3 regions of the Anaerostipes sp. Marseille-Q3525 genome follow, and region 3 is predicted to be linked to each of the others. Evidence: predicted binding sites of a transcription regulator. Region 3 holds the regulator's gene; each other region holds the start of a gene.
The links. Region 3 encodes NrdR, which represses ribonucleotide reductase genes. Its sites were predicted from a motif close to CACAANATNTTGTG; they were not measured.
Positions count from the first base shown of each region.

Region 1: a site for NrdR is predicted at 2,425-2,438, ahead of nrdD (anaerobic ribonucleoside-triphosphate reductase). Genes of this name have one in related genera too.
Region 2: a site for NrdR is predicted at 3,654-3,667, ahead of nrdD (anaerobic ribonucleoside-triphosphate reductase). Genes of this name have one in related genera too.

Region 1 is NZ_JAGTTT010000020.1:15,806-21,335, reverse strand. It holds gene nrdG (anaerobic ribonucleoside-triphosphate reductase activating protein) at 1-124, opposite strand, end outside; gene nrdD (anaerobic ribonucleoside-triphosphate reductase) at 148-2,337, opposite strand; gene KE503_RS09910 (manganese efflux pump MntP) at 2,498-3,058, opposite strand; gene KE503_RS09905 (methylated-DNA--[protein]-cysteine S-methyltransferase) at 3,292-3,771, opposite strand; gene KE503_RS09900 (HlyC/CorC family transporter) at 3,919-5,202, shown strand; gene KE503_RS09895 (phosphoribosylformylglycinamidine synthase) at 5,325-5,530, opposite strand, start outside.
Region 2 is NZ_JAGTTT010000029.1:19,758-25,287, reverse strand. It holds gene KE503_RS12045 (stage V sporulation T C-terminal domain-containing protein) at 1-190, shown strand, start outside; gene KE503_RS12040 (hypothetical protein) at 611-841, opposite strand; gene nrdG (anaerobic ribonucleoside-triphosphate reductase activating protein) at 990-1,481, opposite strand; gene nrdD (anaerobic ribonucleoside-triphosphate reductase) at 1,483-3,603, opposite strand; gene KE503_RS12025 (Ger(x)C family spore germination protein) at 3,761-4,276, opposite strand; gene KE503_RS12020 (GerAB/ArcD/ProY family transporter) at 4,263-5,318, opposite strand; gene KE503_RS12015 (spore germination protein) at 5,308-5,530, opposite strand, start outside.
Region 3 is NZ_JAGTTT010000012.1:55,678-61,207, forward strand. It holds gene rsxE (electron transport complex subunit RsxE) at 1-491, shown strand, start outside; gene rsxA (electron transport complex subunit RsxA) at 503-1,078, shown strand; gene KE503_RS07450 (RnfABCDGE type electron transport complex subunit B) at 1,091-1,942, shown strand; gene KE503_RS07455 (PRC-barrel domain-containing protein) at 2,068-2,319, shown strand; gene nrdR (transcriptional regulator NrdR) at 2,390-2,839, shown strand; gene KE503_RS07465 (YifB family Mg chelatase-like AAA ATPase) at 2,940-4,484, shown strand; gene dprA (DNA-processing protein DprA) at 4,474-5,530, shown strand, end outside.

The sequences.
Region 1 (5,530 bases), on a different contig from region 3:
AAAAATCCCATGTTTCCTTATTAAAACATCCCGGACAATGGTTTCTGCAGCCTGATACAAATAAACTTACCCTGACTCCTGGTCCATTCGCTATGTCACATTTTTTAATCTCTCCGTAGTACATATGATTTCCTCTGTAAATAATTCTTATAAATGAAGTACTCGATCCTTAATCTCTTGTGTACGTCCCTGATTCCAGAACTGTGTTCCGATATATCCGCAGGTACGTCTTGCAACAAACATATGATCTTGATCTGTGTTTCCACAGTTTGGACATTCCCAGATCAGCTTTCCAGATTCATCTTCTTTGATCTGAATTTCCCCGTCATATCCACAACATTCGCAATAATCACTCTTTGTATTCAACTCTGCATACATAATGTTATTATAAATGAATTTCATAACAGATAAAACAGCTGGGATATTATCCTGCATGTTCGGTACTTCAATGTAACTAATTGCTCCACCTGGAGATAATTTCTGGAATTCTGATTCGAATGCAAGTTTGCTGAATGCATCGATTTCTTCTGTTACATGGACATGATAACTGTTTGTGATATAGTTCTTATCTGTGACACCTGGAATAATACCAAAACGTTTCTGTAAACATTTCGCAAACTTATAAGTTGTAGATTCCATTGGTGTTCCGTATACAGAATAGCTGATATTTTCTGCTTCCTTCCATTCGTTACATTTATCATTTAACTTCTGCATAACTTTTAGCGCAAATTCTTTTCCTTCATCGGATGTATGAGATTTTCCTGTCATACGAACACACATCTCATACAGTCCTGCATATCCAAGAGAAATTGTGGAGTATCCATCATATAATAACTTATCGATCTTCTCACCTTTTTTAAGTCTTGCCAGTGCCCCATGCTGCCAAAGGATCGGTGCAACATCAGATACTGCTCCCTTTAATCTCTCGTGACGGCATCTTAAGGCTTTATGACAAAGTTCAAGTCTTTCTTCTAAGATCTCCCAGAATTTGTCCATGTCTCCGTCAGAACTACATGCCACATCAACTAAGTTGATCGTTACAACCCCCTGATTAAATCTTCCGTAAAACTTATGACTTCCATCTGCATTTCTCTGAGAATCCTCAACTGTTAAGAAAGATCTGCATCCCATACAAGGATATACATCTCCGTTCTTAAGTTCTCTCATCACTTTCGCAGATATATAATCTGGAACCATACGTTTCGCTGTACATTGTGCAGCTAATTTCGTCAGATACCAGTACTTGGAATCTTCCGTGATATTATCATCATCAAGTACATAAATAAGTTTTGGAAATGCTGGTGTGATCCAAACTCCTTTCTCGTTTTTAACACCTTGAATTCTCTGTTTTAAAACTTCTTCGATCACGAGTGCTAAATCATCTCTTGTCTGTCCTTCCGGCACTTCATCAAGATACATAAAGACTGTGACAAATGGTGCCTGACCATTACATGTCATCAATGTTACTAACTGATACTGGATCGTCTGAATTCCCTGTTTGATTTCATCATAAAGACGCATCTCCGTAATCTTATCGATGATCTCATCATCCATAGATTCTCCAATTGCTTTACGTTCTTTGACAACATTATTACGAAGTTTCTTTCTGCTGATATCTACAAATGGTGCTAAATGTGCCAGTGTAAATGACTGTCCCCCATATTGGTTACTTGCTACCTGTGCCACGATCTGTGTTGTTACATTACATGCTGTAAAAAATGAATGCGGTTTCTCAATCAGCGTCTCGCTGATCACAGTTCCATTCTGAAGCATATCTTCTAAATTGATCAGATCACAATTATGTTCTCTCTGTGCAAAATAATCAGAATCATGAAAATGAATGATTCCTTCTTCATGAGCACGGATGATATCATTTGGTAAAAGGACTCTCTTACTTAAATCCTTGCTGACTTCTCCAGCCATGTAATCTCTCTGTGTGGAATTGATCACTGGATTCTTATTTGAATTTTCCTGATTCACTTCCTCATTAATATTATCAAGAAGAGCAAGAATTCCATCATCAGTTGTATTAGATTTTCTTCTTAATTCTCTCTTAAAACGATATCTTACATACTTCTGGGCAACTTCGTATCCTCTCATCTCCATGATTCCTGTCTCAACCATGTTCTGAATGTCTTCTACATTCACTGCATGTGAAGAACTTTTCACCTGATCCGCAACTTTTTCTGCAATTGCCATGATCTGATATTCGTTCATCTGATGAAGCTTTGATACTTCTTCATTCGCCTTTGTGATCGCATTGATGATCTTATCGATATCAAAGGTTACCTCTTCTCCATTCCGCTTGATAATCTTTGTTTTTACATCACCATTCATAGTTTCTCCCTCTTTTATATAAAATTACAAGATTTTGTGCGTTTCCATTTTCTGGGCACAAAATCTTGTTATATTCTTACCATCCGACACAATATGTTGTGCCACTGCCTATATTATATTACACTCTTTTCACAAAAAAAGAAAGGGGTATTTTTTTATTTTAGAGAATATGAAGGTGTTCAAGAAGAATCTTAAATCCCAAAAGTATCAGTATTATGCCACCTGCAAGCTCTGCCTTTGATTTATATTTTGTTCCAAAAATATTTCCAATCTTTACTCCTGCAAATGAAATCAAAAATGTACAGACTCCGATCATAGATGCTGCGGATACAATATGCACATTTAAAAACGCAAATGTAATTCCTACTGCAAGTGCATCTATACTTGTTGCCACTGCAAGCATAAACATTTCTTTTATTTCAATGGATGCATCTGCATTCTCTTCTTCATCTGACAATGATTCTTTCACCATATTAATTCCAATCAGTCCAAGAAGGATAAATGCAATCCAGTGATCAATTGATGTGATCTGATCTTTAAATTGTGTTCCAAGAAAAAATCCAATGATTGGCATCAATGCCTGAAAGCCTCCAAACCATAAGCCAATAATGACCCCTTTTCCCAAAACTTTTTCTCGCATTGCCAGGCCTTTGCAGATTGAAACAGCAAATGCATCCATCGACAATCCAACAGCCAGTGTTAATAGTGTAAGCAAATCCATAAAATTGTCCTCCATATCGAAAAAAAGACTCACAGACGAAAAACCTGCCATAAATTAAGGCTTATCGTCTATGAGTCTCGTTAATTAAGACAGCACCAGATGTTGTCCATCATTGTGTTGATACTGTCACAGATTCTCTGCTAACTACTCCCTCACGGAAATATATAAGATCAATACCGGATGTGCCTCCGGCAAAATATGCCTATGTATCATATCTCAATTGAGAATCTTTGTCAATATCTTTCCTTTACTTTTTGATTACGTTTCTCAAGTTCCAATAAATATTCTTTCACATCAAGTCCGCCTGCATATCCTGTCAGAGAACCATTCATTCCAATCACTCTGTGACATGGAACTACGATCACGATTGGATTTTTATTATTTGCCATACCTACAGCACGGCATCCTTTTGGAATTCCTACACGTTCTGCAATATCTTTGTATGTACAGGTTGTTCCATATGGAATCTCTTGCAATGCCTTCCATACCTTTATCTGAAATTCCGTTCCATAATAAGAAAGTTTCAGATCAAATTTCTTTCTGCGTCCATCAAAATATTGTGACAGCTGAAGGGCTGCTTCTCTGATCAACTCTGTATTCTTCTTCTCGCCTTCTAACTTCTTTATTCCAAAATAAATCCCACAAATTCCATGTCCGTCTTCCTCAATCGTCAGATTCCCGATTGGAAAACGATAATCATAGTAGTACTTCATACGACCATTCCTCCTAAAAATAGGTATACCATATTTTTCCATGGTTGGCAACCACTAACTTGACATGAAGCCATTTGTTGCGTACAATGAGAAGAACTGTATTAAAAAGCAGATGATTATTATATTAATTTTTAGGAGGAATAATAATTGGACCCCAGTACAATATTACAGATTGTCGAAATTATAGTTTTACTTTCGCTTTCCGCTTATTTTTCATCGGCGGAAACTGCATTAACAACGGTAAATCCCCACAGCATGCGTGCTATGGCAGAGGATGGAAATAAAAAAGCTGCATTAGTCTTAAAACTAATCGAGAATCCTAGTCAGATGCTTTCTAGTATTCTGGTTGGAAATAACTTAGTAAATATTTCCCTGACTTCCTTAACAACTACAATCGCAATTCGTATCTTTGGAAGTATGGGAGCCGGAATTGCAACAGCCGTGATCACGATTCTTGTTCTGATCTTTGGTGAAATTACTCCAAAGACTTATGCAACGATCAATAATACAAAAATTGCTTTAAGCTATGCATCCAGTATTTATCTTGTCACAAAGCTATTGACACCAATTGTTTATCTTATCAACAAGCTTTCCACAGGAATTCTTATGATCTTCCATATTGATTCCAAACAGTCCAAACGTATTATGACGGAACGCGAACTTCGTACGATCGTTGATGTCAGTCATGAAGATGGTGTTATTGAAGAAGCTGAAAAAGATATGTTAAATAATGTTTTTGATTTTAAGGAATCCCTTGCTAAGGATATTATGATCCCTCGTATTGATGTAACTTTTGTATCCGTCGATGCTTCTTATGAAGAAGTCCTTGAAATCTTCCGTGAAGCTGGTTACTCAAGACTTCCTGTTTATGAAGGAAGTAAAGATCATGTTGTTGGTATTGTTTATTTCAAAGATGTATACTTCTACCGTAGCCAGCACAGAGGCGAGATTTTCCATTTAAGGGATGTATTAAGAAAACCATTCTTTACTTATGAAACACAGAAAGTTTCAAGTCTGCTTGCACAGATGAGAGAGAAATCCGTAAGTTTCTCTATTGTTTTAGATGAATATGGCGTAACTGCCGGACTGATCACACTTGAAGATATTGTAGAAGAAATATTCGGAGAACTACGTGATGAATACGATGAATCTGAAGAAGATACATTTAAAGAATTACCCGATGGATCCTATATGGTATCTGCTTCATTGAAGCTTGATGATCTTGATGATCTGCTTCACGTAAACCTTGATTCTGAGGATTATGATTCACTCGGTGGATATATTATCGAATTACTTGATCATTTGCCTTCTGAGGGCGAAATTGCAGAAGATGAACACTTTACTTTCAAAGTTGTATCCGTTGATAAGAACCGTATGGAAACCATCCATATCATTCCAAAAGAAAATTCTAATCATATCTCACAAAACTAGATTTATAAACAGCCAGCAAATATATATTTGCTGGCTGTTTTTAGGGGATTTCATCGAAATTTCCTATGAAATAAGAAATCCTGCACTCCATTGGAATGCAGGATTTCTTCGTATCTTATATTCTATTTGAAATATTCTACTCCAGATTCGAAGATCTTTTGATCTTTCTGTCCATAGATATTGATTCCAACATAACTGTCACGACGTTCTGAATGTCCCATCTTACCAAGAACTCGTCCATCTGGACTTGTGATACCTTCAATCGCATGGTAAGAACCATTTGGATTAAATTCCTCGTTCATTGTAGGATCTCCATTTAAATCAACAT
Region 2 (5,530 bases), on a different contig from region 3:
CAAAAACTTTTTCCCTTTTATATCAGACTTTCCTGAAGTTTTCCAATATGTATGTCTAGCTACGATCATATCGGAAGGAGATGCTGTTGGATTTGTTTGTATTCTCTCGATTGATGAGGAACTTACAGAACAGGAATTGATGGTGGCACGGGTTGGAGCTGGATTTCTTGGAAAACAGTTGGAAAATTAAATTGTGATTTGTAGGTAGTTTGATAAGCTGAAGTTATTGGTGGAATATTATAAAAAGGGTTATATGTCTGTGACGCGCTCTCGCTCGACTCACACGTAGTGGACACTAAATTCGACAGCGATGATAAATCATCACTGCTCATTAAGTGCCAACGTGTTCCTACGGTCGCCGACATATAACCCTTTTTATAATATTCAATAATTTCAGTTATCGAAACCACTAGAGATATGTATGTTAAACGGTATTGGCTAATAATTTTTATATTCGCTGACAAAAGATTTTCTTTCTTACGAGGACCTCCATGAGACTGGTAGCTTCTTTTTTATGTCATTATCATCATGGAGGTTTTTATCAGTCTATTTATGAAATATCTTGGCTATAAACCTATGGAAAAACTGACTCTTTTGGATGCCAGAACATTTATCCTGGATAAACGCCGCTGTGGTATTTCTGCTTCAACCTGTAACTTTTATAATTCATCCATTGCTTTTTTATACAAATATGTCTTGCACATCCCATGGGATCAGGATCTTGTTCCAAGAATGAAGCGGGATACCAGACTTCCTCAGCTTCTTTCAATGAAACTGTGCCGGAAACTTTTAAACTGCAGGCAGTATATTTCGAAGCTTCGGGGACAATATTATTTTCCATACACACCACCTCAAATTTTCCAATCTTGTGAATTGTCCACTCTATAGACTTCAGCTATATGATAAAAAATAAATAAGCATCGTGTTCGGTTGCTTATTTATTTTTTATCATATACTCGAAATCTACAGTTGGCCAACCAACTCACAAATTAGAATTCATGCAACACTATCTCATTCCCTCTCAAAGTTTCCTGTACATCTATTACTCTCTGATTCTTACTTCCTTTCCAATGAAGCTTTCCATCAAATTCTTCCTGTACAAAAGGTCCATCAACGATCACATCGCAATACTTTACAACATCTAATGTCTTAATTTCATCCCAACAAAATCCTGTATATAACCAGATGGTTTTCTCTGGAAATGTTTCTCTGATCTCTTTTGCTAATACCGCAACTTCTGCATGATTTGCCGGGTGCAGTGGGTCTCCTCCGCTGAATGTGACACCTGTGATATAGTCTGGTTTTAAGGCTTCAAATAATTCTTCTTTTGCTGCCTCATCGAAAGGAATTCCTCCTTCGATATCCCATGTGACTGGATTGTGACAGCCTTTGCATTTGTGGGTGCAGCCTGCAACCCATAGGACGGCTCTTAAGCCGTCTCCATTTAACATATCATCTTTCGTAATATTATGGTAACGCATTTTACATGGATTTCCTTTCTGCAATTTCTGCCATTTTGGCATCATTAAGTCTTGTGTCTCCTTTGACTCTGGAGTAAGAGAGATATCCGTTCATTCGATCGATCTTTGTTAGGTTTTCGCTTCCGCACACTGGGCATACGTCCATCTCTAATTCTTCGTGTCCGCAGTCATCACAGTAAGCTAAGGATAAATTAACTCCTTCATAGAACCCTTTGTCCATTGCTCTTCTTACTAATGTCTTTACTGCTTCTTTGTTATAATTGATCGGATATTTTACATACTGAATCTTTCCACCATTGCATAATTCCCAGAAACGTCCTTCAAGATCCTGCTTCTCGATTGGTGTGATGTCTTCTGTAACATGACAGTGGAACGAATTGCTCACATATTCTCTGTCAGATACATTTTCAATGACACCATATTTCTTGCGGAACTGTTTGACCTGTAAACCGCACAAGTTCTCGGCTGGTGTTCCGTAGATTGCATATAAATTTCCATCTTCTTCCTTAAATTCTTCTACTTTCTCATTAATATAACGCAAAGTTTCTAACGCAAACTCGCCATCTTCTGCTAAAGATTTATGATTGTATAGCTGCTGTAATTCATTTAATGCCGTGATCCCAAAGGAAGCTGTTGCACTCTTTAAGATCGGTTTGATCTTATCATGGATTCCCAAATGTCCACCTAAAAATCCCCCTTCACAGTATGCAAGTGGATTCGTTGATGCTTTCATTTCTCCTAAGTATTCGTATGTTCTGATATGTAATTCACGAATCAGATTTAAATAGTAATCTAATACTTCGTGAAAATCTTTTCCTTCCTGTTTTGCCTTCGCATAGATCATTGGTAAATGAAGACTGACAGCACCGATGTTAAATCTTCCGACAAAAATTGGTTCGTCATTTTCATCTGCTGGTTTCATTCCGCCTTCTTTGTACCATGGAGATAAGAATGCACGGCATCCCATTGGGCTGATGATCTTGCCATATTTCTTGTACATGCTTGCAATATAACCTTCTCCGGTCAGTGATAACCAGTCTGGGTACATTGTCTGTCTGGAGCAACGGATTCCTGCCTCAAATACATCTTCTAATTCGCATCCTGGTCCATGTAGATTCTTGTCATATAAGAATACGAGTTTTGGGAATAACACTGGTTTCTTATGTCCATCTTTTCCCTGACCTTTTCTTCTGACATCTAACATGGAGATCGTTGCCATCTTCGCAAATCTTCCTGTTCCAGTTCCTGCTGTCATTGTGATAAATGGGTAGTCTCCACGGCTTGATGATACACTATTAAATTTGTATTCTAACCCCTGGAATCCCTGTTCAAATTCACGTTTGACATCTTTCATTGCTTCTTCTTCGGCACGTTCTCTGGACAATCCAAGTTCTTCGTATCTCTCGATCCCTGCTGCGTAAGATTTCTCTGCATATGGTTCCAAAATCAGTTCGATATTTGGTACTGTAAATCCACCATACTGCTGACTGGCTGCACTTAATACAATATCTCCGATGACATCAAAAGCGACATCTAATGTCTTTGGCTCGTTGTACCAGAGATTTCCCATCTCAAAACCGCCTTTTAATACTTCCTGCACATTAAATAGACAGCAGTTCATTGTATCACGTCGTGCAGACATATCATGAATATAAATATATCCATCACGACATGCCTGAATTTCCTCAGTTGTCATGAAAAATTTCTGATAGAGTTCTTTATTAAGTTCATTAAAGATCAGGCTTCGTTTGGTAGAAACCAGTGCACTGTCTGTGTTGCTATTTTCTTTATCTCCAATATACATGATAGACTGGCTCTTCTTATATACTTCATCTAACATCTGTACAAAGTCCTGTTTGTAATTACGGTAATCTCTGTAGCTTTTCGCTACCAATGGATTTGTCTGTTCCAATGCACTTTCGACCACATTATGCATATCAGAAATCGTAACTTCTTTCTTGCGCATCTGTTCTACTTTTTCAGTCACAAATTTGCAGATAAAATCAATTTCTTCATCTGTAAATTTTACTAATGCACGATATGCAGATTTATTCACTGCTACAATAACTTTCTGTACATTGAATTCTTCTTTTGTTCCGTCTTTTTTAATTACCTTGATCATAATTCTCCCTTCCCTATCAGATTCTTTTATTCTTTACTCATTATATTGTATACTAGATGTAGTATTTTCTTTTTCTTTTACACACTAGATAGTGTAGCTTTTCAAGTTTAACACCCCTATATAGCAAAGTCAATGTTAACTTTTTATTACTTTCCCTTTATCTGTAAATCCTTCCAAGAGTAAGATTTTGACTGTCCTTTATTTCCAGTTTTTTTGACAGGTATTCTCCAAATGAGATTGACAATTTGTCTTCTTTTCCAAAAATATCTGACAGATTATGATCTGTTTTTAACACGTATACAGATTTTGCAATCTGCGGTTCTTCCACCAATTCTTTTATGATCTTTACATTCTTTTTTCCATTTCCAAAAATCACAACTTTTAGATGTCCAAAATTTAACTGCTGGCTTTTGTATTGTTTCCATTTTTTATTAGCATCTTTTAGAGACGTTGCTAAAACTGTCACCGATCTTGATGGTATTTTGGTCCCGGAATCGCTCTGTACTTTGTCGAAATCCGCATAAGAATAACGCACTAGCAATTTCTTTTCATTGATCCGTTCAAATCCCATTGCCAGTACAAAACTGTGATCTTCCACATCTTGTTGTTTGCTGCATCCTTGTATGCAAAATGCAATCAGTATTACCAGAAGACATAGCCTATATTTTCTCATCTTTCTTTTCCTTTCTCCACAGCATGAATAAAATAAGCGGAAAAACCAATCCAACAATTAAATTTCCGTAAATAAAAATAGAAAAATATCGCCTGATCCATGTTGCAAATATTGTCATGATCCATGGACTGATAGCATAAATTCCTCCATACGACAAGATCAATCCCGCAGTCCTTCCTTTTGAAAATGCATGTTTGATGCTTTCATTTCCATAAAATAAATAGCCGCTGAACACACAAAATACTCCTACGATCCAAAATGCGATCAAAAACAAATCCAGTCTTGCCATAATTCCTCCTGGCATTGCGACTCCCTGTGCCATAGACATCACAGGTTCTAGATCGATCATTGTAAGTTTCTTTCCAAGAGAACCTACAGTACTTACAAATACTCCAAGAAAAAGAAGCGTTAGCCCTGCAAATGATCTAAAATGGATTGCTCCATCTTTCATATCTCCACGATAAAACCAGACAAGTTCTATCGGATGCATCAGAGCAAACGTAAGGATACTTCCATTGAACATTTCCCTGCCTTTCCAGCCATTGACCATTAACTCATTCCATGATAGATTTGTCACACTTAGGATCAGAACAAAGATCATCGGTAGTAACACGAACCAGAAAATCCCTTCCATTACTCTGCCCCTTTTTGTTAATCCTCCTTGATTCATCAGATAAGCCAGTAAAATTAATGGAGCCCCAATAAGAAATGATGATTTGTCTGGAAGGAGATATTTTTTTGTAAGATATAAAATACACAAATAAAAAAAAGCTCCATTTAGTAAAAATCTTACATAATAAATGATGGCTGCGAGACGATATTTTTTTAATATATTTTCAATTGAATTTCCTTGTGCTACACAATCTGTGATACATAAATAAATTCCTGTCATCACACTTGCTATGATCACTACGATAATCCCTGAATGATATGACTTTTTCAACGCGATCTGCGGGAGAAACATCGCAGCCGCTGAAAATATTTCAAGAATCATAATTCGATTTCCCTGTCTTGCCGTGATCGTTTGTGCTTTATTTTTCATCCTGTTCCTCCTTTTGCCTTACCCTCGCCCCCTCTTTTGTAAATTCTGGGCGGTATTTCATCCGCTTTAATGGATAACGTACCATAAAATCCTGAAAAGATGCGGATAATTTTCCTTTTTCTTCGACCATCGGATGTGCATATGGCACTCCGTAATTTTCCAGATAAAATAAATGAATAAATATTGCCAGAAACCCTAAGAAAAAACCATAT
Region 3 (5,530 bases):
GATACATCGTAGTTATCGCATCTCTGGTAACGATCGTACAGTTCTTATTACAGGGATATGTTCCAGCAGTTAACGATGCATTAGGATTATATATCCCACTGATCGTAGTAAACTGTATCATCCTTGGACGTGCAGAATCCTTTGCAGCAAAGAATGGACCAATCAACTCCTTCTTTGACGGACTTGGAATGGGACTTGGATTTACAATTGCCCTGACAATTTTAGGAGCATTCCGTGAATTATTAGGAGCAGGACAGATCTTTGGAATGCAGGTAATGCCATCTGCATATGAACCAATCACAATCTTTATTCTGGCACCTGGAGCATTCTTTGTACTTGCATGCTTAGTAGCAATCCAGAATAAAGTTAAGAGCAAAAAACCTCAGAAACCAGGACAGCCACAGACAAGTGGATGTGGAGACTGTGCTCACTGTGGAAACAGTGCTTGTGGTTCCAGAAGCTTTTTTGACACAACTGTAGATGACAAATAAGGAGGATCAGAATGAAAAGTTTATTGTTAATTGCCATCGGCTCAGCCCTGGTAAATAACGTTGTATTAAGCCAGTTCCTTGGTTTATGTCCTTTCCTTGGAGTTTCTAAGAAAGTTGAGACAGCAGCCGGAATGGGTGCAGCCGTTCTCTTCGTTATTACCATCGCATCAGCAGTTACAAATTTAATTTATACATTTTTATTAGTACCAACAGATTTAACATACTTAAATACGATCGTATTTATCCTGGTAATCGCAGCATTAGTACAGTTCGTAGAAATGGTATTAAAGAAATCTATGCCAGCATTATATGAATCTCTGGGAGTATTCCTTCCACTGATCACAACAAACTGTGCAGTTCTTGGTACAGCATTAACAAACGTACAGAACGACTATAGTTTCATCGCCAGCATAGTCAATGGTATTGGTATCTCTGTAGGATTCTTAATTGCCATCGTGATCCTTGCTGGTATCCGTGAAAAGATGGAATACAACAACATCCCAGAATCTTTCAAAGGAATGCCTATCACACTGTTAACAGCAGGATTAATGGCGATCGCATTCTTCGGATTCTCAGGACTTATTTAGGAGGTAAAGAAGATGAATATATCAGCAATTTTACTTGCCATGGTTGTTGTCGGAGGAACCGGTCTGCTTATCGCAATCTTACTGGGAATTGCCTCAGAGAAATTTAAAGTTCCTGTAGACGAGAAGGAAGTGGCTATCCGTGCAGAACTTCCAGGAAATAACTGTGGTGGTTGTGGATACGCAGGTTGTGATGGACTTGCAAAAGCAATCGCAAATGGAGAAGCACCAGTCAATGGCTGTCCAGTTGGTGGAGCAGCAGCCGCTGAAAAGATCAGTGCGATCATGGGTGTTGAAGCCGGAGAATTCGTAAAGAAAGTCGCATTCGTTAAATGTGCCGGAACTTGCGAAAAAGCATCTGACAAATACCAGTATTCTGGAGTTCAGAGCTGTATCGAAGCTATGAACGTACCAGGTGCAGGACCAAAAGGATGCGAATTTGGATGTATGGGATTTGGAAGCTGTGCAGCAGTATGTCCAGAAAATGCGATCTCTATCGTGAACGGAATCGCTCACATCGATGAAGAAGCATGTGTAGGATGTGGAAAATGTGCAGAAACATGTCCAAAATCCTTAATCGACCTTGTACCAGAAAATAAGAAAACAAGAGTACAGTGCAGCTCTAAAGAATTCGGTAAACAGGTAATGTCTGTATGTAAAGCAGGATGTATCGGATGTAAAGCATGTGAAAAAGTATGTAAACTTGGAGCAATTAAGGTTGAAAACAACATTGCACAGATCGATTATGAAAAATGTGTAGGTTGTGGATTATGTGCAGGTAAATGTCCAAAAGGAATCATTACAGGAAAGAAATTAGTTCCTAAGAAACCAGCACCTAAAAAACCGGTAGAAAAGAAAGAAGCTTAATCTTTCTTCATAATGATAATAATAAAGAAGCAGAAGATTCTAGAGATTGGATCTTCTGCTTTTTTCTGCGTCTATTTATCGAAAAAAAGAATACTATTATAATAGGAAGAAAAAGGATTTCCGACATGAAATTTCTCGAACTTCGGCAAAAAGATGTGATCAATTGTAACACCGGTGAATGCTTAGGATTTGTCTTAGACCTCGAATTTGAAATACATACTGGACAGATCTGCTATCTGATCGTGCCCAAAACAACAAAGATGATCCTGTGCCTTGGGAAAAAGAATAAAATCTATAAAATTCCATACAAATGTGTCGTGAGGATCGGAAGAGACACCATTTTAGTCGATATCAACGAAAAAGAATGCCTGAAATAAAAGAAAAGCTTTTATTTTATGGCAAAAAATGATATACTTCAAGCAGAAAAAAACACGGAGGTACAAGAAGATGAGATGCCCATATTGTGGAAGCGAGAATTCCAGAGTCGTAGATTCCAGACCGGCAGAAGACAACAATGCGATCCGTAGAAGAAGACAATGCGATGAATGCGGAAAGCGTTTTACAACTTATGAGAAGATAGAGACAGAACCATTAAGCGTTATCAAGAAAGATAAGACAAGACAGCTTTATGACCGAAGCAAAATAAGAAATGGAATCGTACAATCCTGTCACAAACTTCCAGTCTCCATGGGACAGATCGAAGCAGCGATTGATGAGATCGAGACAAAGATCTACAACATGGGAACAAGAGAAGTAGAGTCATCCGTGATCGGAGAGATGGTCATGGACAAATTAAAAGACTTAAATGAAGTTGCATATGTAAGATTCGCAGCCATCTATCGCGAATTTAAAGATGTGAACACCTTTATGAGTGAATTAAAGAAATTATTGAAATAAGTACGATTGTTTTGAATATACAGTATTGTAAAAATATTACTTTTGTGATAGACTAACCATATCATTTTGAAACCAGCTTCTTTTTTGAGAAGAGAAGGAGTTGAGTACTATTTATCAGGAAGTAATCACAGGAATCGTCAGTGGAGTGAGCGGAAGACTCATCCACGTCGAAGTAGAGATCAGAAACGGCCTGCCATATTTCACCATGGTAGGCTATCTTTCTAAAGAATCCATGGAAGCAAAAGAGCGCGTTGCATCAGCACTACGCTCCATCGGCCATCCCCTGCCATCCATGAAGATCACAGTCAACTTATCCCCAGCCAATATAAGAAAGAATGGAACTGCGTTCGATTTCCCAATCGCCGTGGCTTTTTTAGGGTGTCTGAATTTAATCGATGCAAGCAAATTAGAGGATATCTGCATTATGGGAGAATTAGGGTTAAATGGCAAGATCAGAGGGGTTGGAAACTGTCTTCCAATTGTTTTAGAAGCAAGAAAAAAAGGAATCCATAAGTTTTTTGCGGCAAGGGAAGATGCCAATTCCCTAAGAGGAATGGAAGATATCGAAGTCATATTTATGGATAGCTTACAAGATGTTTTGGACTATTTTCATGGAACGTATCAACAAAGATGCTGCATAGATACAACACAATATCAGAAAGAAGAAACAGAAGAAGATTTTAGCGATATCATAGGTCAGAAACATTTAAAAAGAGCGATAGAAATTGCTGTCACTGGAAGACATCATTTACTGATCATTGGATCTCCGGGATCAGGAAAAACAATGGCAGCCAGAAGAATTCCGACAATCCTTCCACCATTATCAAAAGAAGAGAAAATGGAAGTTCAGGCGATCTATGATGCGACAGGAATCCAAAGATATTTAGAAGACAACACTCGTCCATTTCGCCAGCCACATCCAATGATCCCCAAGGCAGCGTTTCTTGGAGGAGGCAAGACACCGACCGCAGGAGAGATCACATTAGCGCATCATGGGATCTTATTTCTGGATGAATTTATGGAATTTAAAACCGAATGTATCGAAGCACTCAGACAGCCACTGGAAGATGGAACGATCGATATCACCAGAAATGGGATCTATCATCAGTTTCCAGCCGATTTTCAACTGATCGCAACGATGAATCCATGTCCTTGCGGTTATGGACTGGAAGACGGGATCTGTCGATGTACCTATCATGAAAAGAAACGTTATCTAAAGAAATTATCAGGGCCAATCCTAGACCGATTTGACATGGTTTTATGTATTAGTAAAAAAGATCACAACTTACAAAAAGCGAAACAAAAAGAAATGGTAGAAACGTCCAGTCAGATCAAAAAACGGATCAAAACAACCATCCAAAGAGAAAAAAATTTACTAAAAAATGATTCCTGCAATGCTATCGGTCAATTAAGCCACATACAGTTAAACAAGATCATTCATTTATCGAAAGAATGCAAAGAGATCTTAGACATTGCCTACCAATCCGGCAAGATCACAAGACGAGGAATGGATAAGATTTTAAAAGTAGCGTTAACAATCATGCTGATGGAAAATGAATCCGAGATCAAACCGATTCACTTAATGGAAGCTATGACTTTTCGAAACACAGATTTTATCAGAGAGGTGCTGGAATATGGAAGATAAATTATACTGGTACTGGCTGTGTGGCAAAGTCATGTTGCCGATCAAGAAACAAAAAGAACTGATGGATATCTTCATTCATCCAAAAGAACTCTATAAGATCAACCCAGAAATCCTAAAGGAACGCATGACAGATCTTGAATACGGTCGTTTCATCAACTCAAGAGATGAAGCAATGATTCAGAAAGACTATGAAGCTTTGCATCGTGAAAATATCCGTTTTATCATTCAAAAAGAAGCTGCATATCCGAATCGTTTAAGAAAAATTTATGATGCTCCTTATGGCATCTTTCAAAAAGGCCAGCCATATGAAGAAAAAGAACTGTCAATTGCGATCGTAGGGTCAAGATTTCCGACAACTTACGGCTTTGAAATCTCGAAAAAATTCGCAAAAGAGTTGGCAGAGCAAGGTGTACAGATCATCAGTGGCCTCGCAAGAGGCGTAGATGGGGCGGTTCACCGAGAGATAATCAATAAAAATGGACAAGCTGTTGGAGTTTTAGGATGTGGGATCGATTTCATTTACCCAAAAGAGAATTTTCAGTTATTTTATGACATGTATGTGAATCAGACAGTTATTTCCGAGTACCCGCCAGGCAGTGAACCACTTAAATGGCATTTTCCAGAAAGGAATCGGATCATCAGTGGATTAAGTGATGGAATCCTTGTGACAGAAGCCAGAGAGCGAAGCGGATCACTGATCACAGCGGATTGTGGGCTTGATCAGAATAAAGAAGTATTTGCAGTTCCCGGAATGATTACCAATAAGCATTCAAAAGGCTGCCACGGACTCATCAAACAAGGCGCAAAATTGGTTGAAAATGTCGACGATATTTTGACAGAATTTTCAGAATTCACAGGAATTTCACGAAAATTTCCAAAGCTTCATACAAAATCTCTTGCAAAGGCAGAAAAAAGGGTGTATGATATGTTGAGCTTGAAACCGAAACATATTGATGAGATCTTAAGTGCATCCGGTTTTTCTTATGAAGAAGTGATCAAAGCATTATTTCAATTAGAAGCGAAAGGATATATCAAACAGACTCATC